Regions from separate parts of the Pilimelia columellifera subsp. columellifera genome, predicted to be linked through region 1. Evidence: riboswitches for the same ligand, from Rfam matches in the RefSeq annotation. Region 1 holds a riboswitch; each other region holds the start of a gene.
What was found. A riboswitch is a leader RNA that binds a small molecule or an ion and turns the genes downstream of it on or off. The one in region 1 is predicted to bind cobalamin.
Positions count from the first base shown of each region.

Region 2: it holds a riboswitch for cobalamin, as region 1 does, so the genes downstream of both, cobN (cobaltochelatase subunit CobN) here and ABD287_RS15960 ((2Fe-2S) ferredoxin domain-containing protein) in region 1, are expected to answer to the same signal.
Region 3: it holds a riboswitch for cobalamin, as region 1 does, so the genes downstream of both, ABD287_RS01255 (ABC transporter substrate-binding protein) here and ABD287_RS15960 ((2Fe-2S) ferredoxin domain-containing protein) in region 1, are expected to answer to the same signal.

Region 1 is NZ_BAAARY010000019.1:28,242-38,152, forward strand. Features, by position in the region: gene ABD287_RS15945 (glycosyltransferase family 4 protein) at 1-922, opposite strand, end outside; gene ABD287_RS15950 (glycosyltransferase family 2 protein) at 1,151-2,728, shown strand; partial or broken gene ABD287_RS15955 (glycosyltransferase family 2 protein) at 3,449-3,853, opposite strand; cobalamin riboswitch at 3,900-4,128, shown strand; gene ABD287_RS15960 ((2Fe-2S) ferredoxin domain-containing protein) at 4,256-4,711, shown strand; gene ABD287_RS15965 (ABC transporter substrate-binding protein) at 4,701-6,272, shown strand; gene ABD287_RS15970 (ABC transporter permease) at 6,279-7,247, shown strand; gene ABD287_RS15975 (dipeptide/oligopeptide/nickel ABC transporter permease/ATP-binding protein) at 7,244-9,031, shown strand; gene ABD287_RS15980 (ATP-binding cassette domain-containing protein) at 9,028-9,735, shown strand; gene ABD287_RS15985 (hypothetical protein) at 9,755-9,911, opposite strand, start outside.
Region 2 is NZ_BAAARY010000010.1:127,893-137,803, forward strand. Features, by position in the region: gene ABD287_RS12375 (M20/M25/M40 family metallo-hydrolase) at 89-1,024, shown strand; gene ABD287_RS12380 (AI-2E family transporter) at 1,042-2,118, opposite strand; gene ABD287_RS12385 (hemerythrin domain-containing protein) at 2,348-2,824, shown strand; gene cobN (cobaltochelatase subunit CobN) at 2,902-6,576, opposite strand; cobalamin riboswitch at 6,610-6,810, opposite strand; gene ABD287_RS12395 (VOC family protein) at 6,913-7,683, shown strand; gene cobG (precorrin-3B synthase) at 7,786-9,093, shown strand; gene ABD287_RS12405 (precorrin-8X methylmutase) at 9,090-9,716, shown strand; gene ABD287_RS12410 (precorrin-2 C(20)-methyltransferase) at 9,716-9,911, shown strand, end outside.
Region 3 is NZ_BAAARY010000001.1:248,762-258,672, forward strand. Features, by position in the region: gene ABD287_RS01215 (MerR family transcriptional regulator) at 1-92, shown strand, start outside; gene ABD287_RS01220 (polysaccharide deacetylase family protein) at 147-1,001, shown strand; tRNA gene ABD287_RS01225 (tRNA-Glu) at 1,171-1,246, shown strand; tRNA gene ABD287_RS01230 (tRNA-Asp) at 1,270-1,346, shown strand; gene ABD287_RS01235 (class I SAM-dependent methyltransferase) at 1,508-2,254, opposite strand; gene ABD287_RS01240 (ABC transporter ATP-binding protein) at 2,260-3,873, opposite strand; gene ABD287_RS01245 (ABC transporter permease) at 3,870-4,718, opposite strand; gene ABD287_RS01250 (ABC transporter permease) at 4,715-5,689, opposite strand; gene ABD287_RS01255 (ABC transporter substrate-binding protein) at 5,686-7,260, opposite strand; cobalamin riboswitch at 7,421-7,603, opposite strand; gene ABD287_RS01260 (helix-turn-helix transcriptional regulator) at 7,690-7,917, opposite strand; gene ABD287_RS01265 (hypothetical protein) at 7,931-8,338, opposite strand; gene ABD287_RS01270 (maleylpyruvate isomerase N-terminal domain-containing protein) at 8,472-9,191, shown strand; gene ABD287_RS01275 (hypothetical protein) at 9,276-9,911, shown strand, end outside.

The DNA.
Region 1 (9,911 bases):
CGTAGTCCAGCAGGCGTAGCCGGTCGGCGACGCCGAGCTGGCGGGCGAGCGCGACCAGTTCCCGGGCGTGCGGCCCGTCGGGCTGGTTGACCACCAGCGCCAGGTGCGCGCCGGGCAGCCGGGGCAGCGCCCGGACCGCGAGCGCCAGCCCACGGGCTGGCGCGCAGGCGCCGCTGTACACCAGCAACGGCACGCCGGGCCCGAGGCCACAGCGGACGCGTAGCGTGTCCGGCCCGCCGTCCAGGGTGATGGGGACGCCTGGCGCGATGTCCGGGGCGTTGAGCACCACACTGGGCAGGCGCGGCAGGTGGTGTTCGCGTTGCAGCAGCCGGGCCAGCTCGGGCGAGACGGTGACGACGGCGTCGGCGTGCCGGGCGTACTCGCGCTCGTGTCCGCGGTGGGCCGGCAGCCATCGGGCGTGGTCCCGCCAGGGTTGGATCCCGGGGAGGAACTCGTGGGCGTCCCAGACCAGCTTGGCGGCGCGGCCCGACGCTCGGGCCCGCAGGACCGCGCGGGCGCCGACGCCCAGCATCCGGAAGTCGTGCGCGTGGATGATGTCCGGCGCCAGCGCGTCGATGGCCGGCCCGTACGCGGCCTCGAACTCCCACAGCGACGGCTCCAGCCGCCGCCACGCGCCGTCGCCGAGCCGCCACCGCCAGAAGCGGACCAATGCCAGGTCCACCGGGCGTCGCAGCAGTCCGACGAGCCGCGAGCGCCTCAGGCGCTCGCGCCCCCGGCGTCCAACGGACGCGCCCCCGGCGCCGCCCATCGGCAGCAGCCGCACCTTCGCCTCGCCGACGCGCCAGGATCGCGCCACGCTGTCAGCACGGCCGAGGAGAGTCACCGCCCAACCGGCCGCCGCCGCCGAGCGGGCGGTCTTCTGCACCCGGGAATCGCCCTCGACGGCGTTGTCGACGAGCATGACGATCCGGCCCCGCACCACAGATCTGCCTCCTTGTCACGGCCGGGAGCTGACCGGCGCGGCGAGCGAAATCGTCGCACTGTAGGCGTCGGCGGCGAACTTCTCACACTGGCGCGATGACGAGCGGACAACGCGAAGATGGCCGTTGCCGACGCCCCTTCATCGACATCTGTCGTGGCTATACTCCGCGTTGCTTCAGCGCCGGACGCTGCCGATGACGAGGACCGGATGGCACACACCCGCGACATGCCGGACGTCACCGTAGTGGCGCCGGTGTACAACACCATGCCGTACCTGCGTCGTTGCCTGGCGTCGCTGGTCGGGCAGAGCATCGGCCACGACCGCATGGAGATCGTCGCCGTCGACGACGGCTCCACCGACGGCAGCGGCCGGGAGCTGGACCGGTACGCCGCCCGCTACCCGGGCCTGGTACGGGTGATCAGGCAACCGAACTCTGGCGGTCCCGCCGGCCCGTGCAACCGGGCGCTGGACGTCGCCGCGGGCCGCTACGTCTACTTCGTCGGCGCCGACGACTATCTCGGCGGGCAGGCCCTGGAACGGCTGGTCGCCGCCGCCGACCGGCTGGACGCCGATGTGGTGCTCGGCAAAGTCGTCGGCGTCAACAGCCGGTTCGTCTACCAGGACGTCTTCGCCCGCAACGCGGACCGGATCGGGTTGGCGGACTCGGCGCTGCCGTGGTCGTTGATGAACGTCAAGCTCTTCCGGCGGGACCTGCTGGAACAGCACGCCATCCGCTACCCCGAGGACATGCCGTTGGGCAGCGACCTGCCCTTCACCCTGGAAGCCTGCTACCGGGCCAGGAAAATCTCAGTGGTCGCCGACTACACCTGCTACCACGCGGTGCGCCGGCTCAACGCCCGCAACATCACCCAGCTCAGCGATGTCGACGCCCGCCTGGCCTGCCTGCGTCGCCTCGTCCAGTTCACTGTGGGCCTCATCCCGGAAGGCCCGGAACGCCGGGCCGTCCTGGCCCGGCTGTTCGCCCTTGAGGTCGCGGTGCTGCTGCGCGACGACCTGGCGCTCGCCGACGACGACACCCGACGCCGTGTCGGCGACACGATCCGCGAACTGGCGGACCAGCACCTGGACGACGCCATCGCCGGGGGACTGGACATCGAGACCTGGCTGCGGCTGCGCGTCCTGCGCGCCGGCCGGCACGCGGCCCTGCTGCCGGTGCTGCGCCACGACGCCCAGGCCGGTGTCCCGGCGACGGTGATCGAGGGTGACCGCTGGTTCGCCGGGTACCCGGGGTTCCGGGCCAGTCCGCCGCAGGCGCCGGACGCCGCCTTCGAGGTCACCGACCGGGCCGCCGACTGGGCGGCCAGGCTCGATGCCACCGACACCGCATGGCGCCGCGACAGCTCCGGCGCCCGGGTGCTGTCGCTCACCCTGCGCAGCCCACTGCCTGATCTGCGGCAGCGGGTGAGCGGACCGGTGCGGGTGGTCGCCGAGGACATCGGCGCCGACGCCGTCGTCGTCGGCGCCGGCGAGGAGACCACCCTGCGCGCCGACCTGCGCCTGCGGGACCTCGTGGCGGCCAGCGCCGAGAGCGGCCAGCGTCGGTCGATCCGGGCGACCATGCGCCTGGGCGACGTGTTCGGCTCAGCCCAGGTGCGGGCTACCGGCCTGCGATCACCGCGCCCGGCGCTCGTCCGGCGTGGTGTGCGTTGCTTCGCGGTCGCGCCCACCCGGGACCAGTCGGGCCAGCTGATGATCTCGGTCGTTCCGGTCACTCCGGGACGCGTTGTGGCGCAGCTCGTTGCTCTGGCGCGGCGCCGGCACTGACGGCGTCGGCACGGAGGGCGTCGCCGCCGGCATCGCCCGCGCGGCCGCATGACGCCCCGGGCCGGCCGGACGCCGTCGCGTCAGCGCCCCGACAGCCTGGTGCGCGTGCCGCAGCGTCGCGTACGCGGGCCAGGCGCCCCAGCGCGTCAGCCGGTGCTTGAGCCCGGTGACGCCCGCGGGGACCGGGTAGCCGTCGGCGGGCAGCCAGCGCCGGTAGTCGGCGACGACGCGATCGAAGAACGCCCGCCGGCTGCTGACCGGGAGCCGCTGCTCGTTGCCGGCGATCACCAGATAGTGGTTGACCATGACCCGGAACAGCTCGCCACGGAACTGGTCGTAGGCGCCTCCGCTGGCGTCCACGGCGGCGAAGACCGCGGCGTACTGGTCGAAGACCTCGAAATGCCGGGTGCTGACGGTGGCGGTGATCCGATCGGTGGGACGCTGCCGGTAGTAGTAGCAGACCTGGTGCAGGACCTCGATGGACTCGGCGGCCATGAGCAACGGGTGACTGTAGGAGCAGTCCTCGTACCAGCCGCGGCGGAAGGACAACCCGGCGCGGTCGAGCAGCTCCCGGCGGACAATCTTGGACCAGGCCGCCTGGGCGAGCCGCAGCAGCTGCGGACGCTCGGCCAGCCGCACCGGCGAGGTCAGGCCGCCGACGACGTCGGCCGAGCGTTGGGCGACTACGCGGCCATCGGGGTGCGCCTCCGCATGATCGACGATGAGCACGTCCGGCCGGTAGTGACCCAGCTGCTGCGCCACCTGCGCGACGGCGCCCGGGGCGAGCCAATCGTCGGAGTCGACGAACCACACGTACTCGCCGCGCGCCTGCGCCAGGCCGGCGTTGCGGGCCGGTCCGAGGCCGCTGTTGACCGGCAGGTGCAGCACCCGCACGCGTGGGTCACAGCGCGCGCGATCGTCGAGGATCGCCCCGCATCCGTCCGGCGAGGCGTCGTCGACGGCGATGACCTCAAGGTCGGCCGGCGCGTGGGTGAGGATGGAGTCGAGGCATTCGTCGAGGTACGCCGCGACGCGGAACACGGGAACCACCACCGACAGCGTCGGCGCCTGTTGGGAACTCACAGGCGTCGACGCTTCCCCATCAGCGGGGTACACCACCAGCATCGATACGTGAACCGCGGTCGAACACTCGCGGTCGCTTCGACGTTGTATGCTTCTGCGCGCCAGCGGTTCGCCTGCTCCCGATGCTCGGGGGTGGGCGTCGTAAGAGGGAACCCGGTGTGAGTCCGGGACTGCCCCGCAGCGGTGAGTGGGAACGACCGCCGTCATAGGCACTGGACGCGACCGCGTCTGGGAAGCGACGGCCAGTAGGCGCGCCAGGTGAAACCGGCTGGCGCTCGCCCGCAAGTCCGAAGACCTGCCGTCGGCGGCACGCGCGCCGTGCGCGTGCCGGTTTCGGGCCTCGTGGGAGGGCCTCGCACCGACGCTCGGCTTCCTGTGCCGCGCCCGTCTGTCGCGCCCTCCACGCCTGGCCCGGATCGTCGGGTCTCGCGAGGGAGAGCGGCAATGACAGTTCTCGAGTTGTCCAGTCAGGACGCCAGCCCGCCGGCTGCCAGGTCAGGTGACTCCGCCAGGGCGAACGGGGACGGCTGCGTCCGGGTGGTCCTGTGCCGGGGCTGCTGCTGCGGCAGCGCCGCGAAGATTCCTGGCACAGATCATGATGGTCAGTTGGCGAGGCTACGGCGCCTGGCGCAGGAACGCCCTGGCCAGGTTCAGGTCCGTACGGCGGAGTGCCTGGGCCCGTGCGAGCAGGCCAACGTGGTGGTGGTGCGCCCATCAGTGGCCGGGCGCCGTCGCGGCGGAAGGCCGGTGTGGCTGGGACTGGTGCGTGATGAGGCTGCCATCGACTTGCTGGAGAGCTGGCTGGCCGCCGGCGGGCCGGGTCTGGCGTCGCTTCCCGCCGCGCTGAGCCTTCAGGTGTTCCCGGCGCCGAAGTCCGTGGGGAGCGACCGTGTCCGTTGAGCGGTTGACGCGCCGGGTCCGCCTGGTGGTGGTGTTGAGCGCGTTGACGTTACTCGGCGCCGGGTGTGCGGGGGTGTCGACAGACAAGCCTGCCGACGCCACGCCGGTCACACAGCTGAGGATCGCGACGAGCTTCGCGATCAGCGACCTGGACCCGTTGAAGAACGGATTCTGGGCGCCGGAGTTCGGGTTCGGCGCGTTGCTGCTCCAGCCGGTGCGCGGCGGCAAACTTCAGCCGTGGCTGTTGGAATCGGCGACGCAGGCCAGCCCGACGACGTGGACCCTTCAGCTCAAGCCCGAACTGGCGTTCCAGAACGGCCGACCCATCGACGCCGCCGCGCTGGTCGAGGTCATGACGTTCCACTTACGGGAGAACACCTCGGTCACGCCGTTGCTGCCCGGGGCGACCGTTGCCGCGACCGGCCCGCTGACGGTCACGCTGACGACGGCGCGGCCGACGTCCTATGTGCCGAGCCTGCTCGCCCACGAGTCGATGTTCCCGATCTTCGACCACGCCGCCTACCAGAAGGCGAAGGGCCGGCCGGCGGAGCTGATCGCGGCGAAGATCTGGTCCGGCCCGTACACGGTGACCGCGTTGACGCCCGAGGCGATGACGTTGGCGCCGACGCCGGGTTACCGGGTGTCGCCGCCGAAGCTGGAGAAGCTGACCGTCCGGTTCATCCCCGAGGCCCAGGCCCGGATCCTGGCGGTGCAGAACGGGGAGGCCGACCTGGCGCTGTACCCGCCGTCGTCGGCCGCCCGGGAGCTGAAGGGACGCACGGACGCGGTGTACCTGAACCAGGACGCCGGCACCGCCGCGGAGGGATTCCAGCTCGTCCTCAACCCACGCACCGGGCCGCTGGCGGACGTGCGGGTACGGCAGGCGCTCCGGTTCGGCATCGACTATGGGCAACTCGCGACGCAGGTCCTCGGTGGCCAGTACGACACCGCGGTCGGCTTCTACCCGGCTTTTCTGCCCTACGCCAAGCGCAACCAGACGTTCGACGCGGTCAAGGCCAGCCAGTTCCTCGACGGCGCCGGGTGGGTTCGCGGCGGCGACGGGACGCGCAGCAAGGGCGGCAAGCCGTTGACGGTGACGTTGCTGAGCTACCCCCAGCAGCCCGACTCCAAGACCGTCGCCGTGGCGCTACAGGCGCAGCTCCGCACGATCGGCGTCGACGTGCAGGTGCGCCAGGTCGATGACATCGCCGCCGCGGCGAAGAACCCCGCAGGTTGGGACGCCGCCGTGTGGGGCAACGGGGCGATCGACTGGACCCAGACCGACCCGGTGACGCCGCTCGTGGCGAACTTCACCCCGTCCGGCGACAACAACTACGGCGGCATCAGGGACCCGCAGCTCAACCGGCTCATCGGCCAGCTCACCGAGACGTTCGACCCGGCCACCCGGGACACGCTGATGGGCGAGGCGCAGCGGATCATCGTCGAGGAGAAGGTCCATAGCCTGTACCTGACCCTCAAACGGGTGCCCGTGGTCGCCGCTCCGAGGTTGCGCGACTATCAGGTGCCACCGGTGGCGCTGCTCTGGGTCGCCGCGTACTGAACCCTGATGATCATAGTGATCGCGCGGCGGGTCGGGCAGGCCGTCGCCACCCTCGCTGTCGGCAGCGTGCTGGTGTGGTCGCTGCTGGCGTTGGCGCCGGGCGACCCGGCCCGGCGGGTGCTGGCCACGAACAACGTCACCAGCCCGACCGCCGCCCAGGTGACGGCCAAACGCGTCGAGCTGGGCCTTTCCGGCCAGCCGGTGGCCCGGTACGGGCGCTGGCTGGCCGGCGCCGCACGCGGTGACCTGGGCACGTCCTGGGTCACCGGCCGGCCGGTCCGCCACGAGCTGGGCAGCCGGTTGCCGGCCACGCTGCGGCTCACCGCCGCCGCGGTCGCGTTGGCGCTGGGCGTGGCGCTGCTGTTGGGCTGCGTCGCGGCTTCGGCGCCGGGCCGGTGGCCCGACCTGGCGATCCGGCTGGCGGCGCTGCCCGCGCTCGTGCTCCCCAGCTTCGTCGTGGGGCTGGTGCTGCTTCAGGTGGTCGTGTTGCGGCTGGCGCAGTTCCGGGTCATCTCCGACGGTAGCTGGAGCACCGTGTTCCTGCCCGCGCTCACCCTCGCGTTGGCCACCGCCGCGACCTGGTCCCGCATCCTGCGGGCCGGGCTGCTCCAGGCCCGTGGGGCGCCACACGTGGAAGTCGCCCGGGCCCGCGGCGCCGGCCGCGCGCGGCTGCTCCTGGTCCACGACCTGCCCAACGCCTTGGTCCCGTTCCTCACCGTCGTCGGCGCCGGGGTCGCCGCGCTGCTGGGCGGCGCTCCGATCGTGGAGACCGTCTTCACCTGGCCCGGTGTCGGTCGCTTCGCCGTACAGGGCATCACCTCCCGCGACCTGCCGGTCGTGCAGGGTTACGCCCTGCTCGGGATCACCGCATACGTCGCCGTCAGCCTGGTGGTCGACCTGATCGCGATGGCCGTCGATCCGCGCACCGCGCCGGCATCGACCCGCCGCGTCCGGTTGTCGCGGAGCGGGCGATGACCGGACTGCTGCGTCACCGCGGAGGCCGGGCCGGAACCGCGCTGGCGCTGGCCCTGGTGGCCTTCGCGGTGTTCGGCCCCGCGCTGGCGACCGCCGACCCTGACCTGCCCGACTACGCCAACCAGCTCGCCGCGCCGGGCGCCGCGCACTGGCTCGGCACTGACGACGCCGGCCGTGATCTGCTGGCCCGGACCATCGCGGGCGCCCGCACCTCGCTCCAGGCGGTGCTGGTCGTCTTCGCCCTGACGACGACGCTCGGGCTGCTTGTCGGTGGCGCGGCCGGTTACCTCGGCGGGATCGTCGACGCCGTCATCAGCCGGGTCATCGACGTCATGCTCGGCCTGCCGTCGCAGATCATCGCCCTGGCGATCGTCGGGGCGCTCGGTGTCGGCGCGGACAACCTGATTCTGGCCATCGTCGCCGCCGGCTGGGCCTACCCCGCCCGCATCGCCCGGAGCGCCACCCTCGGCAGCCATACCCGCCTCGACGTGATCGCCGCCAGAATGGCCGGTATCGGGCCGGCCCGCGTGCTGCGCACCCACATCCTGCCCGGAGCGTTGGCGACGGTCGTGGTTGCCGCCACTGCGACGGTCGGTGAGACGGTGCTGGTGCTGGCCGGGTTGTCGTTCCTCGGCCTCGGCGCCCAACCCCCGACCGCCGAGCTCGGCCAGATGCTGGCCGACAGCCAAGGCTCCCTCGTCAGCTCACCATGGCTGCTCATCGGGCCGACCGTGATCATCGCGCTCACCGTCACGGCGGCCATGTTGCTCAGCGACGCCCTGCGCGACGTGCTCGACCCACAGCCCACCGAGGTCCGTGCCCGGACCGCGCCGCCAGTCGCGGTCCGGGCGCCCGCCACCGTGACGGACGCCGTCGCCCTGCGGGTCACCGACCTGGCCGTCACCTACTCTGACGGCGCCCGTGCTGTCCGCGGCGTGAGCCTGACGCTGCGCTCCGGGCAGTGTCTCGCCGTCGTCGGCGAGTCCGGATGCGGCAAGACCACGCTCGCCCGAGCCGTCTTGCGACTGCTGCCCCCGGCCGCGACCATCACCGGACACGTGCAGGTCGACGACCAGGACATCCTCAACCTCGACGCCCCCGCGATGCGCCGGGCCCGCGGCCGCGCCATCGGCTACGTCGCCCAGGACCCGTATGCCGCCTGCGACCCTCTCCACCCGGTGCGCCACCACGTCACCGAGGCATGGCTGGCGCACCGCCGACGCCCCGACAGGTCGACCGTGACCGGACGGGTCGCCGATCTCGGTGTCCAACACGCGCGAGAGCGGCTCGCCGAACGCCCGCACCGCTGGTCCGGCGGCATGCTGCAACGCGCCACCATCGCCGCCGCCACCGTCCACCAACCGGCGCTCACCGTCGCCGACGAGCCGACCAGCGCCCTCGACGCGGACCTCTCCGACGACGTACTGATCACGCTGCGCCAAGCGAGCCAGGCGGTGCTGCTCATCAGCCACGACCTGCGCCTGGTCGCCCGACACAGTGATCACATCGCCGTCATGTACGCCGGCAGGATCGTCGAGACGGGAACGACCGGCGACATCCTGGACAACCCCCGCCACCCGTACACCAGGGCACTGCTCGCCGCGACGCCCCCTGTAGAAGGGCCACCCGCACGATCCCTGCCCGGCGCCCCGCCGAGCCTGGCTCACCACATCGACCCAGGCTGCGCATTCGCCCCGCGATGTGTGGAAGCCCGCAGCATCTGCCACGACCGTGAGCCCGTACTCGTCGGCGGTGTGGCCTGCTTCAACGGCGACCAGCGATGAACGCCACCGCGGAGCCGGCCGTCGTCTCGGCTGACTCGATCACCCGCAGGTATCGCACCACCCACGGCGACATCACACCCGTCCACGAGGTCAGCCTGGCGGTGCGCCGCGGCGAGATCCTCGGGATCCGGGGGCCCTCCGGGTCCGGGAAGTCGACGCTGCTGCGGTTGCTCGCCGGAATGGAGCGACCGGACAGCGGGCAGCTGCGCTACCGCGACCGGGCCGCCTGGCCGGCGCGCTCCCGGACGGCACGCTACCCGCGGGCCGGCTACGTCATGCCGATCTTTCAGGACCCTTCCGCCAGCCTCGACCCGCGTTGGCCGATCTGGCGTACCCTCACCGAGCCGCTCACCGCCTCTGGCAACCCCGGCCGCGCCGCGCTGCGGGCCACCGCGCGGCAGTGGCTCGACCGGGCCCGACTCGGCCACCTCGACCCCACCGCCCGGCCTGGACAGATCTCCGGCGGGCAACGCCAGCGCGTCGCCCTGCTCCGCGCCCTCATCGCCGAACCCGCGCTCATCGTCGCCGACGAACCGACCGCCCGCCAGGACGTCATCACGGCCGCCGCCATGAGTGAGCTGCTCACCAACGCCAGCCAGTCCGGGACGGCCATCATCGTCGTCAGCCACGACACGACCTGGCTGCGCGGCATCGCTCACCACGTCCTGCCTCTTTGGATCGGCTCGCCGAACTCGGCGGGATGACTGCCCAGGCGGCTGCGGGTCAGCTGTCGGACACGCTGAGCCAGCTCAGAAGACCGCCGACCGCGAATCCCACCAGCGCCGCTGCCGCCACCACCCGCACCTGCCGTTTCGTGGACACCATGCGTACGGGCGCGCCAGTTCTCGGGTCGATCGGCCTTGCGGCCGCGCGCTGCCTG
Region 2 (9,911 bases), on a different contig from region 1:
TTCGCGGCGGTCCGGGCGTACGGTCAGGGCGCGGCCGGCGCCCTCCGCGCCAGCCGCTCCACATCCCCCAGCTGCGGAGTGAACCCAGATGCGGTATCGCGCGCTCGCCACGCTCACCTTCACCGTCGCGCTGGGCGCGACCACCGTCCTCTCCGCGTCGCAGGCCAGCGCCGATGCCCCGCGGCCGGACGTTTCCACCGCCACTGGCCGCGTTGTCGACCCTCCGGTCATCGTCGACGACGCCGCCATGGCGCACATCCGTGCCCTGCAGAAGATCTCCGACGAGAGCGGGGGCAACCGGGCCCACGGCCGCCCCGGTTTCAAAGCGTCGGCCGACTACGTCAAGAGCACCCTGGACGCCGCCGGCTTCCAGACCACCCTGCAACCGTTCACCCACGCCGGCGCCCAGGGCTGGAACGTCGTCGCCGAGTGGCCGCACGGCGACGCGAACAACGTCATGATGATCGGCGCCCACCTGGACAGCGTTCCGCAGGGCCCGGGTATGAACGACAACGGCTCGGGGACCGCCGCCGTGCTGGAGAACGCGCTGACGGTCGCCAAGAGCAACCTTCGCCCGGAGAAGCGGATGCGCTTCGGTTTCTGGGGCGCCGAGGAGGTCGGGCTGGTCGGCTCCAAGTTCTATGTGCAGAGCCTGGCCGCGGCGGACAAGCAGAAGATCAAGGCATACCTGAACTTCGACATGGCTGGCACCCCGAACACCAAGGCGTGGGGGATCTACCAGGAAGGCCCGGACCTCAGCGCGGGTTTCAAGGCCTTCTTCTCGTCGAAGGCTGTCAAGACCACCACGATCAACCCGGCCGGCAGGTCCGACCACAGCTCGTTCAGCGCTGCCGGCGTCAAGGTGACCGGGATCAGCTCCGAGTCGAATCTCAGTAACCTGGAACCCTGCTACCACGCCGCCTGCGACCGGGCCGCCAACGTCGACCCGAAGGTCCTCGGCCTGGGCGCCAACGCCATCGCCACCGTGTTCTGGAAGCTCGCCGGCGCCAAGACCGTCAGCTGATGGTCTTCTGACCTCACCTACCCGGTTCCGGAGTGTTGGCGAAGCGTCTGCGCCACCCGGTAGGTCGCCGCGGTGAGCGGGACCGCCACCACAGCGCCGGCGATCCCGGCCAGGACGGTGCCGGTCGCGATCGCGATCAGGATGACCGCCGGGTGCAGGCGCACCGCCTTGCCCATGACCAGCGGTTCCAGCAGGTAGCCTTCGGTCTGTTGGACGGCGATGGTCGCCGCGAGCACCAACAGGGCGTCGGTGGGGCCGTTGGCCACCAGCGCCACCAGCACGGCGGCCGCCCCCGCCAGCGTCGCTCCGAGGATCGGCACGAATGCGGCAGTGAACGTCAGCAGCGCCAACGGCAGTGCCAGCGGCACGTCCAGCAGCACCAACGCCAGCCCGATGCCGAGGGCATCGACGGTGGCGATGATGACGGTGCCGCGGATGTAGCCGGTGAGCACCTCCCAACCGGACGTCGCGGCGCGGTCGAACGCCTGCTGGCGGTGGCGCGGCGCCCGGTCCAGCAGCCAGGCCCACATCTGCGGGCCGTCCTTGAGCAGGAAGAAGAGCAGCACCAGGGCGAGCAGTGCCGTGCCGAGCGCCTCAGCGGCGACCAGGGCGCCGCTGGCCAGGCCAGGGACGGTGGCCGTGGCCGCCTCGCCGAGCTGGCGACTGAGTTCGTCGAGCTGACGTTCGGAGATCGGAAACGGGCCGGTGAGCAGCATCCGGCGCACCTCGCCGAGGCCCTGCTGGAGCTGGCGCCGTAGGTCGCCGAACTGTCCGGCCGCCTGCCGCCCGATGAGGATCAGCGGGGCCAGGAACACCACGAGCAGCACCAGCACCGAGGTGAGCGCCGCCAGACCCGCCGGCACACGCATCCGCTCCAGCCTGACCGTCAGCGGTTGCAGCAGGGCCGCGAGCAGCAGCGCCGCCACCACCGCCACCGTCACCGGCGCCAGTCGCGCCAACGCCCAGCCGACCAGGAGCACGCAGCCGGCGATGAGCAGCGCGGATCCGGCGGTGAGGGCGGCTACCATCAGCCCATGGGGGACGCGCGCGGCGACCGCCCGGGCAGCCGTCGCCTCGTGCTCGTCGTCGGCCATCGACCTGGACTACCCTGCTGGAAACTGCCCAAACCATCATAATCATGGCCGCATCACCGGTATGGGACCACGCGACGACGTCCCGCGCTTCTACAGTGGTCCGATAGCAGGGGCTCATGGATCACCGGCGGCATGCATAACTCCCTGACGGGACGGGTATCGCGACGGTCGAGGTCGTCGGCGCACGCCGGCGCCTCGAAGGGCGAGGCCAATCAGGGAGGTTCACATCATGGACGGCATCGTGCTGCTCAAGGAAGACCACAAGCTGGTCGAAAGCCTGTTCAAGGAGTTCGAGAAGAAGAAGGACTCCGCGACGCCGGACCAGAAGAAGAAGCTGGTCGACCAGATCTGCGCCGAGCTGACCACCCACGCGTACATCGAGGAGACAGTCTTCTACCCGGCTGCCCGGTCGGAGATCCCAGACACCACCGAGCATGTTCTCGAATCGGTCGAGGAGCACCACGTCGTCGCCTGGCTGATGTCCGAGCTGCGGACCCTGGACCCCTCGGACGAGTCCTACGACGCCAAGGTGACGGTGCTCATCGAGAACGTCCGGCACCACGTCGAGGAGGAGGAGAAAGAGTGGTTCCCGGAGGTCCGCAAGGCCCTCGGCCGCAACGCCCTGGTGGAGCTGGGCGAGCAGATGGCCAAGGCCAAGCCGGACGCCCCGAGCGACCCGCTGGCGCTCCAGTCGGCCAGGTCCTGACCCGCGTCCGGCCCAGGTCCCGCCGGCCGCCCCCCGCCGAAGCCGTCGCGCTCGGCGGGGGGCGGCCGGCCGTAGGCTCAGGCGCCGTCGTCCTCCAGGTCGCCCTCGGTGGACAGGTACAGCTCCTGCAACGCCGCCAGCGTCTCCGGCTCCGGGTGCTCCCACATGCCGCGGTTCGCGGCCTCGATGAGCCGTTCGGTGATGCCGTGCAGCGCCCACGGGTTCGACTCGCCGAAGAACTTCTGCATCGCCGGGTCCAGCGCGTACGTCGCGGACAGCTTCTCGTACATCCAGTCCGCGACGACGCCGGCGGTGGCGTCGTACCCGAACAGGTAGTCGACGGTGGCCGCCATCTCGAAGGCGCCCTTGTAGCCGTGCCGCTGCATGGCTTCCAACCAGCGCGGGTTGACCACGCGGGCCCGGAACACCCGGGCGGTCTCCTCGTGCAGGCTGCGGGTGCGCACGGCGTCGGGGCGGGTGGAGTCGCCGATGTACGCCGCCGGCGCCCGGCCGGTGAGCGCCCGCACGGTGGCGATCATGCCGCCGTGGTACTGGAAGTAGTCGTCGGAGTCGGCGATGTCGTGCTCGGCGGTGTCGATGTTCTTGGCGGCGATGGCGATGCGCTTGTACGCGGTCTCCATGTCGTCGCGGGCCGGGACGCCGTCGAGGCCACGACCGTAGGCGTAGCCGCCCCAGACCGCGTACACCTCGGCCAGGTCGGCGTCGTCGCGCCAGTTGCGTGAGTCGATGAGCGGCAGGATGCCTGCCCCGTACGCGCCGGGCTTCGAGCCGAAGATCCGCATGCTGGCCCGTCGGGCGTCGCCGTGCTCGGCGACGTCGGCGGCGATGTGCGCCCGGACGTAGTTGTCCTCGGCCGGCTCGTCCAGTCCGGCGACGAGCTGCACCGCGTCGTCGAGCAACGCCACGACGTGCGGGAACGCGTCGCGGAAGAAGCCGGAGATCCGCATGGTGACGTCGATCCGCGGCCGGCCCAGCTCCGCCAGCGGTACCGGGTCCAAGCCAGTGACCCGGCGGGACGCCTCGTCCCACACCGGCCGCACGCCCAGCAGCGCCAACACCTCGGCGACGTCGTCGCCGGCGGTGCGCATCGCCGAGGTCCCCCACACCGACAGGCCCACCGAGCTGGGCCACTCGCCGTTCTCGGAGCGGTAGCGGTTCAGCAGCGACTCCGCCATCGCCTGCCCGGTCTCCCAGGCCAGCCGGCTCGGCACCGCCTTCGGGTCGACGGAGTAGAAGTTGCGGCCGGTCGGCAGCACGTTGATGAGGCCACGCAGCGGCGACCCGGACGGGCCGGCCGGCACGTACCCGCCGTCGAGCGCGTGCAGGATGTGGGTGATCTCGTCGGTGGTCCTCGCCAGCCGGGGCACGACCTCGTCGCAGGCGAACCGCAGCACCGCGGCGACCTTCTCGTCGCCGATCGCCAGCACTGAGCGGACCACGTCGTCGACGGCGTCGGTAGACCAGGCGCGTTCCTCCATGGCGACGACCAGCTCACGGGCGGTGGCTTCCACGTCGTCTGTCTCGGCCCGGCCAGCTGAGCCGTCCTCGACCAGGCCCAGGGCCTCGCGGAGGCCCGGCAGCGCGGCGACCTTGCCCGCCCACATCTGCTTGGCCCGCAGCATCGCCATGACCAGGTTGATCCGGGCCTCGCCGACCGGCGCCGCGCCGAGGATGTGCAGGCCGTCGCGGATCTGCACGTCCTTGACCTCGCACAGCCACCCGTCGACGTGCAGCAGGAAGTCGTCGAAGCCGTCGTCGTCGGGCCGGTCGGTGATGCCCAGGTCGTGGTCCAGTTTGGCGGCCTGGAGCAGGGTCCAGATCTGGGCCCGGATCGCCGGCAGCTTCGCCGGGTCCATCGCCGCGATCGACGAGTACTCGTCGAGCAGCTGTTCCAGGCGGGCGATGTCGCCGTAGCCGTCGGCGCGGGCCATCGGCGGCACCAGGTGGTCCACCAGGGTGGCGTGCGCCCGGCGCTTGGCCTGGGTGCCCTCGCCCGGGTCGTTGACCAGGAATGGGTAGATCAGCGGCAGGACGCCGAGGGCGGCGTCGGGGCCGCAGCCGGCGGACATGCCGACGGACTTGCCGGGCAGCCACTCCAGGTTTCCGTGCTTGCCGACGTGGACGACGGCGTGCGCCCCGAACTCGGCCTCCAACCACCGGTAGGCGGCCAGATAGTGATGGCTGGGCGGCAGCTCCGGGTCGTGGTAGATCGCCACGGGCTTATCCCCGAACCCACGTGGCGGCTGGATCATGATGACGACGTTGCCGCAGCGCAGCGCGGCCAGCACGATGTCCCCGTCCGGGTTGACCGACCGGTCGACGTACAGCTCGCCGGGCGGCTCGCCCCAGGTGTCGAGCATCTGCTGGCGCAGGTCGGCGTCCAGAGTGTCGAAGAACGCCCGGTACTGCGCTGCCGGGATCCGGACCGGGTTCGCCGCCAGCTGCTCCTCGGTGAGCCAGGCCAGGTCGTGCCCGCCCGCGGCGATGAGCGCGTGGATGAGCGCGTCGCCGTCCTCAGCCTCGACGCCGGGGAATCCACCCAGGCCGCCGATGTCGTAGCCGTGCCCGTGCATCGCCCGCAGCAGCGCCACCGCCGACTTGGGGGTGTCCAGCCCGACGGCGTTGCCGACCCGGGAGTGCTTGGTCGGGTACGCCGACAGCATCAGCGCGATCTTCTTCTCGCCGGTGGGGACGTGCCGCAGCTCGGCGTGCCGTACCGCGATGCCGGCCACCCGGGCGGCCCGCTCCGGGTCGGCCACGTAGACGGTGAGCCCGTCGGCGTCGATCTCCTTGAACGAGAACGGGACGGTGATGATCCGGCCGTCGAACTCCGGGATCGCCACCTGGGTGGCGGTGTCCAGCGGCGACAGCCCGTCGTCGTTGGCGTCCCATGCCTCCCGGCTCGCCGTCAGGCACAGGCCCTGGAGGATCGGAATGTCCAGCCTGGCCAGCTCGCCGACGTCCCAGGCGTCGTCGTCGCCGCCGGCGCCGGCGGTGGCCGGCTTGGTGCCGCCGGCGGCCAGGACCGTGACGACCAGCGCATCAGCGCGGCGCAGCGTGGCGAACAGGTCGTCCGGGGCGGTGCGTAGCGAGGCGCAGTAGACCGGCAGCGGACGCGCCCCGCGCGCCTCGACCGCCTGGCACAGCGACTCGACGAACGCGGTGTTCCCGGCGACGTGATGGGCCCGGTAGTACAGGACGGCCACCGTCGGCGCGTCCTCGGCGACCTCGGCGCCGTCGCGCTCCAGCAGGCCCCACTCCGGCGCCTGCGCCGGCGGGGCGAAGCCGAAGCCGGTCAGCAGGACGGTGTCGGACAGGAACCTGTGCAACTCGGCCAGGTTCTCGGAGCCGCCCTGGGCCAGGTACAGGTGCGCTTCGGCTGCCACGCCGGCTGGCACCGTCGAGTGGGCCATCAGCTGGGCGTCGGGCGCCTGCTCGCCGCCGAGGACGACCACCGGCCGTCCGCCGGCCAGCAGCGCGTCCAGGCCCTCCTCCCACATCCGGTAACCACCGAGGATGCGGACCACGACCAGGTCGACGCCCTCGGTGAGGTCCGGCAGGTCGTCGACGGCGACCCGGTTCGGGTTCGCCAGCCGGTATCCGGCGCCGCTGGCGCGGGCGGACAGTAGGTCGGTGTCCGATGTCGACAGCAACAGGATCGTCCGCTGGTCATCGGCGTGCTGGTGGTCAGCGTGCTGGTCGGCGTCGGGTGCGGGCGCGTCGATGCTCATGGCGGCGTTCCTGTCTCGGGGTCCGCGCCCCGGCTCGGTGAGGCGACATGGGCGAGTCTCCTGGCTCCCGGATCGCCGCTCGCCCCGGCCTTCCCGCGCTGGCGCGCCGTGGCCGTCACGCGGGGCTTGCTCCCCGGTCACAGTGGCGGGACCGCGCCGGTCTCACACCGGCTTCCTCCGCCTCATGTCGTGTTGCGGTCTCTACTCTGGTGAACCTGCCCGGCCGAGTCAAGCCAGCTCACGGCGCCGACCGTGTCGGGGCCGTAACCAGTCCGTCCGGTGAACTTCCCGCGGAACCGCCGCGCGATGTCATACCGGCAGGCGAGGATCGGCGGCATGACTTCAACCTTCAAAACCGGCGTCCCGTGCTGGCTCGATCTGGGCGCCACCGACGTTGACGCTGCGGTCGGTTTCTACAGCTCGCTCTTCGGCTGGCAGGCCGAGGACATGGGTCCTGAGAGCGGTCATTACCGCCTCCTGCGCAAGGACGGTAAGCAGGTCGCCGGCCTCGGCCAGGCCACCGATGCCGCCCGGGGCTCATCCTGGGCGATCTACCTCAAGACCGACGATGTGGACGCCACGCTCAACCTGATCGGCAAGCATGGTGGCACGACCGTCGTCGGCGCGACGGACGTCATGGACCTGGGCCGGATGGCGGTCTGCCAGGACCCGGCAGGCGCCTACTTCTCGCTGTGGCAGCCGGCGGCCCACCCCGGCGTCGAACTGGTCGCCAAGCCCGGCTCGCTGGTCTGGACGGAGGTCTACTCGACGGACCGCGAGGCCGTCACTCCCTTCTACGAGGAGGTCTTCGGCCTCCGGCACACCGACAGCGAGCTGCCCGGCGGCATGGTCTACCGGGTCTTCACCCAGGGCGAGGACGGCGTCATCGGCTGCATGCAGATCACCCCGGACATGGGCGGGATGCCCTCGGCCTGGGTGCCCTACTTCGAGGTCGAGGACGTCGACGTGGTCGGTGACGCGGCGATCGCCGCCGGCGCCACCGAGCTGATGCGTGACACGGTGCCCGCCGGGCGCATCGCCTGGCTCGTCGACCCGCAGGGGGCCACCTTCTGCATCATGAAGCCGGACCCGACCTTCGCCATGTGAGCGTTGGCCGGCTCGGACGCCGTCGGGTCCACCGGCGGCGCCCGAGCCGGACCGCGCCCAGCGCCCGACCGCGGCCCGCGCGGCCAGCCGTAGGATTCGTCCGTGATCCTCGAGCCGACCCCGCGCGCCGAGCGGGACAGCTGCCCGGGCGCCCTTCGGGTGCACCCGGCGGCCGACGGGGGACTGGCCCGGGTACGTGTTCCTGGTGGCTGGCTCACCGCAGTCCAGTGGCGGACGCTTGCCGACGCCGCCGCACGGCTCGGCGACGGCCAGCTTGAGCTGACCTCGCGCGGGAACGTGCAACTGCGCGGCCTGAGCGCGGACGCGCCGGCCCGCCTCGCCGTCGCGCTCGTCGACGCCGGTCTGCTGCCGTCCGCCACCCACGAGAACGTCCGCAACCTCCTCGCCTCGCCGATGTCGGGGATCGACAGCGCCGGCGCCGCCGATGTACGCCCAGCCGTGGCAGCGTTCGACGCGGCGCTCCGCGCCGACCCGGCGCTGGCGCAGCTCTCCGGCAGGTTCCTCTTCGCGCTCGACGACGGGCGCGGTGATGTGCTGAGCCTCCGCCCGGATGTCGCCGTCCGGGCGCTCCCCGACGGGACCGTCGCCCTCCACCTCGCCGGCTGGCCAGCGGGAGTGTCCGCGCAGCTGGCCGGCGCCCCGGCGCTCATGCTCGCCGCCGCACACGCGTTCCTCGCCGAACGGGGCGCTCAGGCGGCTGGGGCCTGGCGCCTGGCCGAGCTGACGGACGGGCCGGCGCGGGTGGCGGGACGACTCGCCGCGTCCGGCCGGTGGCAGCGCGGTCCCGCCGACCGACCCGACGCGGCGACGAAACCACCCCGGGCCGTTCCGCCGCGTCCGGCCGCGCCGGCGCTCGGGTCACACCGGCGCAGCGGCGGGGGCCGTGTTGTCGTGGTCGGCGCGCCGCTCGGCCGGCTCACCGCCGCCCAGGTCGCCGCGATCGCCGACCTGCTGTCCGACGATGGTGTGTGCGTGACCGCGTGGCGCTCGGTGATCCTTCCGGCGTCGGCCGACGGCGCGCTGGCGGCGCTCGCCGCGGTCGGTCTCGTCACCGACCAGGCCGACCCGGCCGGTCTGGTCACCGCCTGCGCCGGCATGCCCGGCTGCGCCAGGTCGCTCGCGGACGTGCGCGCCGACGCCACCGCCTGGCTCGCCGGCGCCCCCACCCTGACCGTCCCGGCGCACTGGTCCGGCTGCGCCCGCCGCTGCGGCCACCCGGCCGACGACCACCTCGACATCGTCGCAACCGGCGCCGGATATCGGGTCAACGCGGAGGGGCGGTCAGTCGACGTGGCGGACGCCGGTATGGTCGCCGCGGTGATCGCGCGGGTCAGCGCAGCGCCAGAGCCACAGCCAGCCCGGAGCCAGCCCGGAGGATGTCCTGTATGACTGATTATGTCCGCGACGGCGCGGAGATTTACCGGCAGTCCTTCGCGACGATCCGGGCCGAGGCGGACCTGACCGGACTCCCGGCCGACGTGGCCCGGGTCGCGGTGCGGATGATCCACGCCTGCGGCATGACCGACCTGGTCCGCGACCTCGCCTACTCCCCGGACGTCGCGGCTGCCGCGACCAAGGCCCTGCGCGCCGGCGCCCCGATCCTGTGTGACGCCCAGATGGTCGCCTCCGGGGTCACCCGCCGCCGGCTGCCGGCCGGCAACGAGGTCGTCTGCACGCTGACCGACCCACGGACCCCGGGGCTGGCCGCCCAACTCGGCAACACCCGGTCGGCCGCCGCGCTGGAGCTGTGGCGGGACCGGCTCGACGGCGCCGTCGTGGCCATCGGCAACGCGCCCACTGCGCTGTTCCACCTGCTCGACATGATCGCCGCCGGGGCGCCCCGGCCGGCGGCCGTGCTGGGCATCCCGGTCGGCTTCATCGGCGCGGCCGAGTCCAAGGAGGCCCTGGCCGGCAACGACCTTGGCCTGGAGCACCTGGTCGTGCGGGGTCGGCGGGGCGGCAGCGCCATGACCGCGGCCGCGATCAACGCGCTCGCCAGCGAGGAGGAGTGATGACCGCCGGTCGACTGTGGGGGGTCGGGGTCGGCCCCGGTGACCCGGAGCTGGTCACCGTCAAAGCCGCCCGGCTCATCGCCGCCGCGGACGTCGTCGCGTTCCACAGCGCCCGGCACGGCCGCAGCGTCGCCCGCGGCATCGCCGGACCGTACCTGCGGGCCGGTCAGATCGAGGAGCTGCTGGTCTACCCGG
Region 3 (9,911 bases), on a different contig from region 1:
CGACAATCATCAGACCAAATACCCTGGTAGAGGCGTTGGCGCTGGTGAAGGCCTGTTCGGTCGACCCGCACCTGGGCCAAACACCCGCTTAAAATCCGGCCAATATCCGGCTACGGTGGTGCTCCCCTTGATGCTCGGAGCCTCCCGTGACTCGTCGTCTCACGCTAGCGACCGGAGCGATGCTGTCCGTCCTGCTGCTCATCGCCCAGGCTGTCGACGGCTGGGCGAGCCGGCCCGGGCAGACTCCGGTTCCGGCCGCGATCGCCCAGCCGGTCGATACCGGCCAGCCGCAGCAGCCCAGCACCCCCACCACCCCTGCGACGCCGAAACCGCCGAAGAAGCCCGGGACCGTCCGACCGGTGACGCCCAAGGTCCCGGCCGCCAAGCCCGCCGGACGTCCGGCGAGCGGTCCGTTCGCCCGCGGCGTGCAGTTGGCCACCCGCGGCAACGGCGTGGCCCTCACCTATGACGACGGCCCCAGCGCGCACACCCCGCAGGTCCTGGCGCTGCTGCGCGCGAACGGCGTCAAGGCGACCTTCTGTCTGGTCGGGACCGCGGTCCAGGAGCACCCCGACCTGGTCCGGCAGATCGTGCGCGAGGGACACACGTTGTGTAACCACAGCTGGAACCACGAGTTCAAACTCGGCCGGCAGTCCGCGGAGGCCATCCGCGCCAACATGACCCGCACCAACAACGCGATCCGCCAGGTCGTCCCCGGCGCCAAGATTCCGTTCTTCCGTCACCCCGGCGGCAACTTCACCCCCGACGCCATCAGCATCGGCAAGGAGCTGGGAATGGCCTCGGTCGGCTGGACGGTCGACCCACGCGACTGGGAGAAACCCCCTGCCAAGAAGATCCACGCGACGGTCCTGCGGGACTCCCGCCCCGCCGGGATCATCCTGCTGCACGACGGCGGCGGCGACCGCAGCAACACCGTGGCCGCCTCGAAGACCCTCATCCCGGCGCTCAAGAGCAAGCTGCGCATCGTCCCGTTACGGTGATCGCAGGCCGATTGGCCACCGGCACAGCGATCACGTATGCTGGCCGAGCCTCCGGCAGCGCCGGGCGGGAGCAAGGCTGCCAGGAGCAACACAAACCACCGGTTATCCGGTGGGACGTAGACCTCCTGGTGCACATCGCCAAAATCGCATATGCGATGATGACGAAGCCGCCCTCATCGTCTAGCGGCCCAGGACGCCGCCCTTTCAAGGCGGTAGCACGGGTTCGAATCCCGTTGGGGGCACCACCGGTAAAGTATCCGGTCAGCAAGGTCCTGTGGAGCAGTTGGAGTGCTCGCCGCCCTGTCAAGGCGGAGGTCGCGGGTTCAAGTCCCGTCAGGACCGCCAACGTAACACCCCTCTGAGCAGTGCGCTGTCTCGGTCACGGCACTTTGGTAGCCAGTTTGACCTGCGCAAATGTAAATTGCTGCCTCTCGTTCTGACGCCAGCGGTTCTGACGCCAGCGGCAGGGCGCGTGCGCCCTGCCGCCCAGGAGCCGGCTGACGCTGTTACCGAACCGCGGCCAGGACGGTGTCGTTGCCGTACTGCCAGACGACGCCGACCTGGGCGAACCCGGCGGCGCGCAACAGGCGGGCGTGGCCGGCGGCGCTGAGTCTGTTGCCGGTGTGTCCACTGTTGGTGTGCCGCTCCCGCTCGGCGACCAGACCGGCCAGTTCGGGGTCAGCCGCCGCCGCGGCCCACCAGGACTCCCAGTTCTCGTTGGCGGTGACGCCGGCACGCTCGGCGCGGGCCTCGGAGATGGCTTCGGCGAGGTCCCCGACAGTCGACTGCTCGTCGTAGAGGTGGTCGGCATTGACGAAGATCCCGCCGGGGCGGATGAGATCGGCGAGTTCGCGGTAGATGCCGGCTAGGTCGTCCTCGGCGATCCAGTGCAGCGCGGTGGTGGATACGGCGGCGTCGATCGGATCGGCGAGGCCGGCTACGGCCGGCCAGCCGGGGGCGGTCAGATCGGCGTCGACCCAGCGGGCGTCCGGGTGCGCGGAGCGGGCCAGCGCGAGCAGGAGCGGGTCGGTGTCGACGCCGACGATGGTCGCCTTCGGAAGCCGTTCGGCCAACCTGGTCGACAGGGAGCCTGGGCCGCAGCCGAGGTCGACGACGCTGGGCTGGGGCTGGTTCGCTGTGGCGGAGGCGACCAGGTCGGCGATGACGGTGAACCGCTCCTCGCGGTCGGCGATGTAGTGCTCCTGCTGGGCGTCCCAGCGCGCCAGCCAGGCCCGGGCGGTGTTGGTGTCCACTATGGTCAGCTCCGTTCGTCGGTGAGGTGGGGTGTGGCGGCAAGCAGCCGCCGCACCAGAGGGTGCGGATCCTCGTGCAACACCTGCCGGGTCGGGCCGTGTACGGCGATCCGGCCATGGCGCAGCAGGGCGACGGTGTCGGCGACTGCGGCGACCACACCGAGGTCGTGGGTGATCAACAGCAGCGCCAGTCCTCGTTCGCGGCGCAGGTCCCCGAGCAGTTCGAGGACGCCGCCCTGGACGGACACGTCCAGGGCGGAGGTTATCTCGTCGCATACGAGCACTCGCGGCTCGGCGGCCAGGGCCCGGGCGATGGCGGCCCGTTGCAGCTCCCCGCCGGACATCTGCGCCGGGTACCGATCGGCCATGGCCCGCGGCAGGCGGACGCTGTCGAGCAGCTCGCCGATCCGGCCGGGGATCGCGGCGCGGGCGGCGACACGGTGGTGGCGAAGGACCCGGGCGAGTTCGGCGCCGATGGTGCGCCGCGGGTTCATCGACTCGCCGGGCGACTGGCACACCAGCTGGATGTCCCGGCGGTGGGCGGCGGTACGGCGCCGGGCCTCGGCCGCCAACGGCTCGCCGCCGAGCGTCAGGGCGCCGGCGTCGGGGCGGTGCAGGCCGGCCAGGCACCGGCCGATGGTGGTCTTTCCGGAGCCGGATTCACCGACCAGCGCCAGGCAGGAGTGGGCGGGCAGATCGAGGTCGATGTTGTCGGCGGCGACCACGCCCCGCCGGCCGTCCCGGTGACCTGCCGTCAGACCTCGAACCCGGACAAGCGCCGCACCGTCGCCCGCCGGCCGGTCAGGCACGCGGCGCGCGTCAGGCACGGCGGCGAGCAGACCTCGGGTGTACGCGGCAGCGGGCCGCCGCAGGACGGTGGCCGCGTCACCCTGCTCGACGACCCGGCCGGCGTGCATGACCACGACCTGGTCGGCGATGCCGGCGGCGGCCGCGACGTCGTGGGTGACGTAGACCAACGCGGTGTTGGTCTCGGCGCGGAGCCGGTCGAGGTGGGCGACAACCTCCTGCTGGGTCAGCGCGTCCAGGCCGGTGGTCGGCTCGTCCAGCACGATCACCGCCGGGTTGAGCAGGAGCGCCTGGGCGATGACGACGCGCTGCCGCTGTCCGCCGGACAGCTGGTGCGGGTAGCGGCGTAGGAACCGCTTGTCGGTTGGCAGCCGGGCCTGTGCCAGTGCGCGGCCAATCACGGCGCCAGCGTCGGCGCGATGCCCGTGGGCGCGCAGGATCTCCGCGAGCTGCTTGCCGACGCGGCGGGCCGGGTTGAGCGCCTGCGTCGGATCCTGCGGCACGTAGCTGACCAGCGTCGAACGCAGTCGTCGGGTCTCCCGTTCCGGACGGCCCGAAATGACCCGGTCGGCGACGATGACCGTGCCGGCCACCACGACGGTGCCCGGGTTGGCGTAGCCGAGCAGCGCGAGCGCGGTCGTCGTCTTGCCCGAGCCTGATTCGCCAATGACGGCGAGGATGTTCCCGGCGGCCACCGAGAACGACACGTCGGTGACGATCGGCCGGCCGGCGGCGGTCTGCACGCAGAGCCCCTCCACCGCCACAGCGGGCCGGGTATCGACCCGGTCCGGCACGCTTGTCGCGGCCCTCATCGCGCCGCCGCCGGGACGTCGTCGGCGGCGGGCCGGAACCGCCGCCGCCCAGCGGCGCCACGCAGCCGGGCGGCGAGCTGGTCGCCGCCAATGTTGACCGCGATGGTGAGGACGGCGATGGCCGTGGCCGGGGCGAGCACCGCCCACGGCTGCAATGCCAGCCCGGATCGGTTCTCCGCCACCATCAGCGCCCAGTCCGCAGTTGGCGGCTGTAGCCCGAAGCCGAGGAAGTTGGCGCCGGCCACCATCGCGATGGCGGCGCTGACACGCGAGCCGACATCCGACAACATGGTCGCGGCGATGTTAGGCAGGATGTCCCGGCCGGCCACCGACAGCCACGACTCACCGCGCGCCAACGCCACCTCCACGTACCCCCGGGTCCGTGTCTCCAGCACCGCGGCCCGCACGACCCGGGCGATGCCGGGCACGTTCGCCAGCGCGGTCGCGCCGACGACGACCAGCATGCCGCGACCGGAGCCGGCGGCCAGCACCGCCAGGACCAGGAACGGAGGGACGGCCAACAGCACGTCGATCGGACGCATGAGCGCGGCGTCGGCACGGCCGGACAGGCCGGCCGCGACGCCGACGGCGGCGCCGGCGAACAGGCCGAGCGCCGTGGCCGCCAGGGCCAGACCGATGACCGTCCGGCCGCCGTGGAGCAGCCGGCTGGCCACGTCGCCGCCGAGGTAGTCGGTGCCCAGCGGGGCGCCCGGTCCCGGCGGCGCGAAAGGCGCGCCGACGACGTCGGTGGGCGGGTACGGGGCCAGCCATGGGCCGGCGATGGCCGCGGCGACCAGCAGCCCCAGCACGCCGAGCGCGCCCCGGGTCACCCAGGATCGGGTCACCGGCGCCACCCGGGCGTCGTGCGCAACCTCGGCGCCAGCGCCACCACCGCGAGGTCGGCCGCCAGGTAGCCGGTTGCCGTGACCACGGCGAACAGCAGGGTCACCGACTGCACGTACGGCAGGTCGCGCTGTGCGATCGCTCGCACCAGGTCCTGCGAGACGCCCGGGTAGTTGAACACTGTCTCGACGACGACGATTCCGCCGACCAGCCAGGTGATGCTGCCGGCCAGCAGCGGCATCGCCGGGGCGAGCGCGTTGCGCAGGGCGTGCCGGGTGACGATGCGCCGCTCCGGGATGCCGTGCAGGCGGGCCATCCGCACGTACGGCGAGGTCATCGCCTCGGCCATCTGCGCGCGCACCATGCGGATGGTCTGCGGCGCCATCACCGCCAACAGGGTGACGACCGGCAGCACCAGAACCTCCGGCGTGAGCAGCGGGCTCGTTCCCGGCGCGACCAGCGACACCGCCGGCAGCACCGGCCACGCGAACGCGAACACCGCGATCAGCAGCGTCGCGGTGACGAACTCCGGCAACGAGCCGAGCGTCACTGACCCGATGCTGATCACCCGGTCGCGGGCCGCCCCGGCGCGGGCGCCGGCCCACGCGCCGAGAGCGATCGCCAGCGGCGCCAGGCAGACCGCGGCCACGGCGGCCAGCGCCAGCGTGTTGGGTAGGCGGGCGCCGACGATCTCGGTGACCTCCCGACCGGAGAACAGCGACCGGCCGAGGTCGCCGCGCAGCACGCCCGACATCCAGTCGACGTACCGGTCGACGACCGGCCGGTCCAGGCCCAGCTCTGCGCGTAGCTGAGCTTTCTGCTCCGGCGAGACCGTTCCCGACCCGGCGCCCTTGGCGTAGATGACGTCGACGGCGTCGCCGGGAAGCAACTGCATCGCGGCGAAGATGGCCACCGACGCCGCCCAGACCACGCCGGCCGCTGCGGCCAGCCGACCGAGAACGTAGCTGGTCACAGCCACACGCCGCGGTAACTGCACCAGTCGTCAGTGGCCACCGTCGCCGGGACGTACCCGCCGACCCGCGGGCTCACGCCGTCGAGCCACTTGGCGTACGAGTGGATGATGTACCCGCCATCGGTCCACAGCTCCTGCTGGAGCTGGGCGTACCGCTGCCTGCGCAGCGCCGGGTCGAGCGTGCCGCGCGCGGTGGCGAACGCCCTGTCCCAGGCGGGCCGCCGCCACGCGGTCTCGTTGCTCGGGGCGTCGGCCAGCAGCGCCTGACCGTAGAACCACTCGAGCGCGTAGCTGCCCCAGCCGGTCTGGGTGAACGGCTGCTTCCGGTAGACGTCGCTGAAGTACGAATCCGGGGCCGACTTGGCCACCTCGACGGTGATGCCGGCCTTCTTTGCCTGCTCGGCGAACAGCAGCGCCGACTGCACGTACCCAGGGTTGACTTCGGCGGTGTGCAGGGTGACCGTCAGGTTCTCCTTGCCCGCCTCGCGCAGCAGGGCCCGCGCCCGCTCGGGGTCGTACGGGCGCTGCGGAATGCCGTCGGCGTAGTTGGGGGCGCCCTTGCCGTAAAGATCGTTGCCGATTTCGCCGTATCCGAAGAAGACCGAGTCCACGATGGCCTTGCGGTCGACGGCCAGCTTGAGCGCCTCGCGCACCCGCGGGTCGGTGAACGGCTCCCGGTCGATGAGCATGTTGAACGAGTGGAACGTGCCGACCGGCGACGGGTGCAGGGCCATCGCGGAGCTGCCCTGCTGCGCCCTGGCCTGCACGTAGGACAGCTCGTGGACGATGTCGGCCTGCCCGGACAGGAAGACGTTCAGCCGGGCGTCGGCCTCCACCGCCAGCAGGATCTCGACACTGTCCACGTACGGCTGGCCAGGCTCCCAGTAGTGCTCGTTGCGCACCAGGCGGGTCCGCTCGCCCGGCGACCAGCTGTCGAAGCGGAACGGTCCGGTGCCGACCGGGGGGTGCTGCCTGTCGAACCTCCTGGCGCCGTTCTGGACGACGTAGACGTACCAGCCGGCCAACAGCGCGCCGAGGTCTGCCGTCGGCTGCTTCATCCGCAGCTCGACGGTCAGGTCGTCGACCTTGCGGGACTTCGCGATGTCGACCATCTGGAGGTCAGCGGCGGCGGGAAGCTTGTTGGCCGGGTCCAGGATCCGCCGGACGCTCCACAGCACGTCGTCGGCGGTCAACGGCTTCCCGTCGTGCCACCTGACACCCTTGCGCAGGTGGATGGTCCACACCGTGCCGTCGGCGTTGGGCGCCAGCTGCTCGGCCAGCCGCGGCCGCAGCGTCAGCTCGTTGGTGTGGGCGACCAGCCGGTCGAAGACGTTCTTGGCCACCGCGCCGCCGCCCCACGAGCCCGCCAGGTGCGGGTCGAGCACGTCGTCGGTGGTGCTGGCTCCCGAGACGACGACGCGCAGGTTCCCGCCGCGGCGTGGGGGTCCGCCGGCGGGCCCACCCGCGGCGGCGGTCGTGGACCGGCAGCTGGCCAGTCCCGGTGCGCCCAGGATGATGGCGCCGGCGAGGGCGCCCCGCAGGAGGGAGCGGCGGCTGGGTCGGCTTGTCATGGCATCTCCCGGAAGCGTGAGCGGGCGCACGGACGCGGCGCGCCGGCGATGGCGCGACCGGGGCGTGGTGGGCGGCGGGACGGGGGGTGAGGCGGCGAGCTCAGGCGCGGGTAAGCACGGGCAGACTGGCGACCATGTGATCCATCCTTCGTGGAGTCAGCAGCGGCGAATCACGATGGGAGGTTTCCTGACTCCGCATCAACGCGTGCCCCGCCTTCCCGGCCGCGCGGCCAGTGGCGATGGTGGGGCTCACTCCACGGTTACAGTGGCGAGGACCGTGCCGGACTCACACCGGCTTCCCTGCCTCATCGTGGCACTGACCCTAACAGCCACTCCCCGACATTCGGGGACCCCGAGGTGTGTCACCCGCCACCGGGGTGATGATCCCTTCGCCGCGGCATCATCACCCGACGTCTCGTTCCGGCGGTCTTATCCGGACTGTGAGGGATCGCCGGGGGCGCTGGTCCGCTCGGGTTGGAAGACCTCTTCGACGCTCAGGCCGAACACGTCCGCGATGGTGAACGCCAGCGGCAGGCTGGGATCGTGCCGCTCGGTTTCGATGGCGTTGATGGCCTGCCGGGAGACCTGGCATCGGTCGGCCAGGTCCGCCTGGCTCCACCGACGGCCTGCGCGTAGTTCACGTAATCGGTTTCGCACTGGTTAACTCTTCTCAGCGGCGCAGGCGGGTGCGTAGGTCGGCGATGCCCAGCCAGATCGCCAACCCGCCGATGATGATGAGCTGGGTTACCTGGTGGATGGCGACAACGCCAGCGGCGTCGAGCAGAGTCGCCACCTGCAGACTCACGAGGACCGCGGCGAACGCGACGGCCATGCTCTCCAACTGGACCCTGCGTAGGTACTCGTCCGCGCGACGGAACGCCCGCAGCAGAACCCACACCACGGCGAGGCTGAACGCGGCGGTCGTCGTGATCCACCACGCTCGCTGACCGGGGCTCTGGTCGGGGTTGCTGCCAAGCGCCAGGGCCACCGCGCCCAGGGTGGCCACTGGCAGTCCGTCGACGAGGACAGCGCGGCGGGCCGCGCGTGCCACCTGACCTTGTTGTGTCTCTGCCTTCATGGCTTGAATGTAAGGTTCTCCTTCCATTACGTCAAGCACACCTGACACGATCGGAGGAATCCTGACACCGCCACCACTGGAACGGGCAGCGGGGCGCCTTGGCGCGGGCCGCGCGATACGGCAGGCTGGCGCCATGCCCGACGCTAGGCCGACCTCCGTAGACAACCCACTCGGCGACCTGTACCTGAGCTGCGTCGGGCGAGTCGACCGCCTGACGCGCGACCTCGACGACGCACGCGGCGCCGTCGAGGTGCCCGCTCTTCCGGAATGGACGGTGCGGGACACCGTCGCGCACCTCGCCGGAGTGTGCGCCGACGTGCTGGACCGCCGGCTCGACGGGGCGCCCGGACCCACCTGGACCTCCCGGCAGGTAGACGAGCGCCGCAGCCGGTCAATGTCCGAACTGCTGGACGAGTGGCACGGCAGAGCGTCGGCGATGGCGCAGGCCCTGGCCGACGCCCGCTTCGCGCGGGTCGCCATGGACGCCTGGCACCACCTGTACGACCTACACGGCGCGCTCGGCGAGAGCCCCGCCCCGGACCCGCGCGGCGCGGTGGCCGTGGTGGAGGTGCAGGCGCGGGCGCTGACCCGCGGGTGGATCAGCGGCCAGGGCGAAGGCTGGCCGGCGGACCTGCCGGCGCTCGTGGCGCGGGCGACCGACGGCGGAAGCTGGGTGCTCGGCGCCGGTGAGCCCACAGCGGAGGTTCGAGCGCCTGTCTTCGAGTTGGCTCGGGCCCTGATCGGCCGTAGGTCGCTGGAGCAGCTCCGCGCCTACGCCTGGTCCGGTGACCCGGAGCGATTCCTCCAAGCGATGGTGGTGTTCGCCCCACCGGCCCGACCGTTGGCTGTGTGAGACCGGACGTGCGGACCGCTCCACCTCGCCGGGCGAGGTAGCGTCCCGCAGCACTGATGAGGGTCGATGGCTGGGGGTCGGTAGATGACTGGTGTGGATGGCGGCGGCGTTGTGGCGGAAGAAGCCGCGCGTAGCTCGTCCGTCCTCGTCCGAGTTGCCTGTGGGGTGTCGCTCGCTGCGTTGGCGCCGTGGATGGCGGAAGCGTCGTGGGGCGGCTACCCAGTGACCTACTACCCCACCCTCGTCCTCTTTGGCGCCACCTTCTACGGGATGGCCGCGTTGATCATCCGTGAGGTCAGCCGACGGTGGAGCGGCGGGTGGCCGGCGATCATTCTGCTCGCCGCGGCCTTCGGCGTCATCCAGGCGGGGGTGGTCGACCAGAGCCTGTTCAACGTCGACTACCTCGACGACACACAATTCGACGCGACGCAGTCAGAAGCCGCCCGGACCAGCGTTCCGGTGATCGGCGTCAGCCTCTCCCAGGTCCTTGACTATGTGGGCAACCACATCGCGCTCAGCATCGCCGCCCCGATCGCGCTGGTCGAGGCGTTCGCCCCGCCGGCCTACCGTGATCGGCCGTGGCTCAGCCGAGGCGCGCTCGTGGCGATGGCGCCGGTGTACCTCCTCGGCAGCGCCATGATCTTCCTGGACGACGACGGTCGCAAAGGCTTCACTGCCGCCCCGGGTCAACTCGCCGGCGCGTTGGTGATCGCAGCTGTC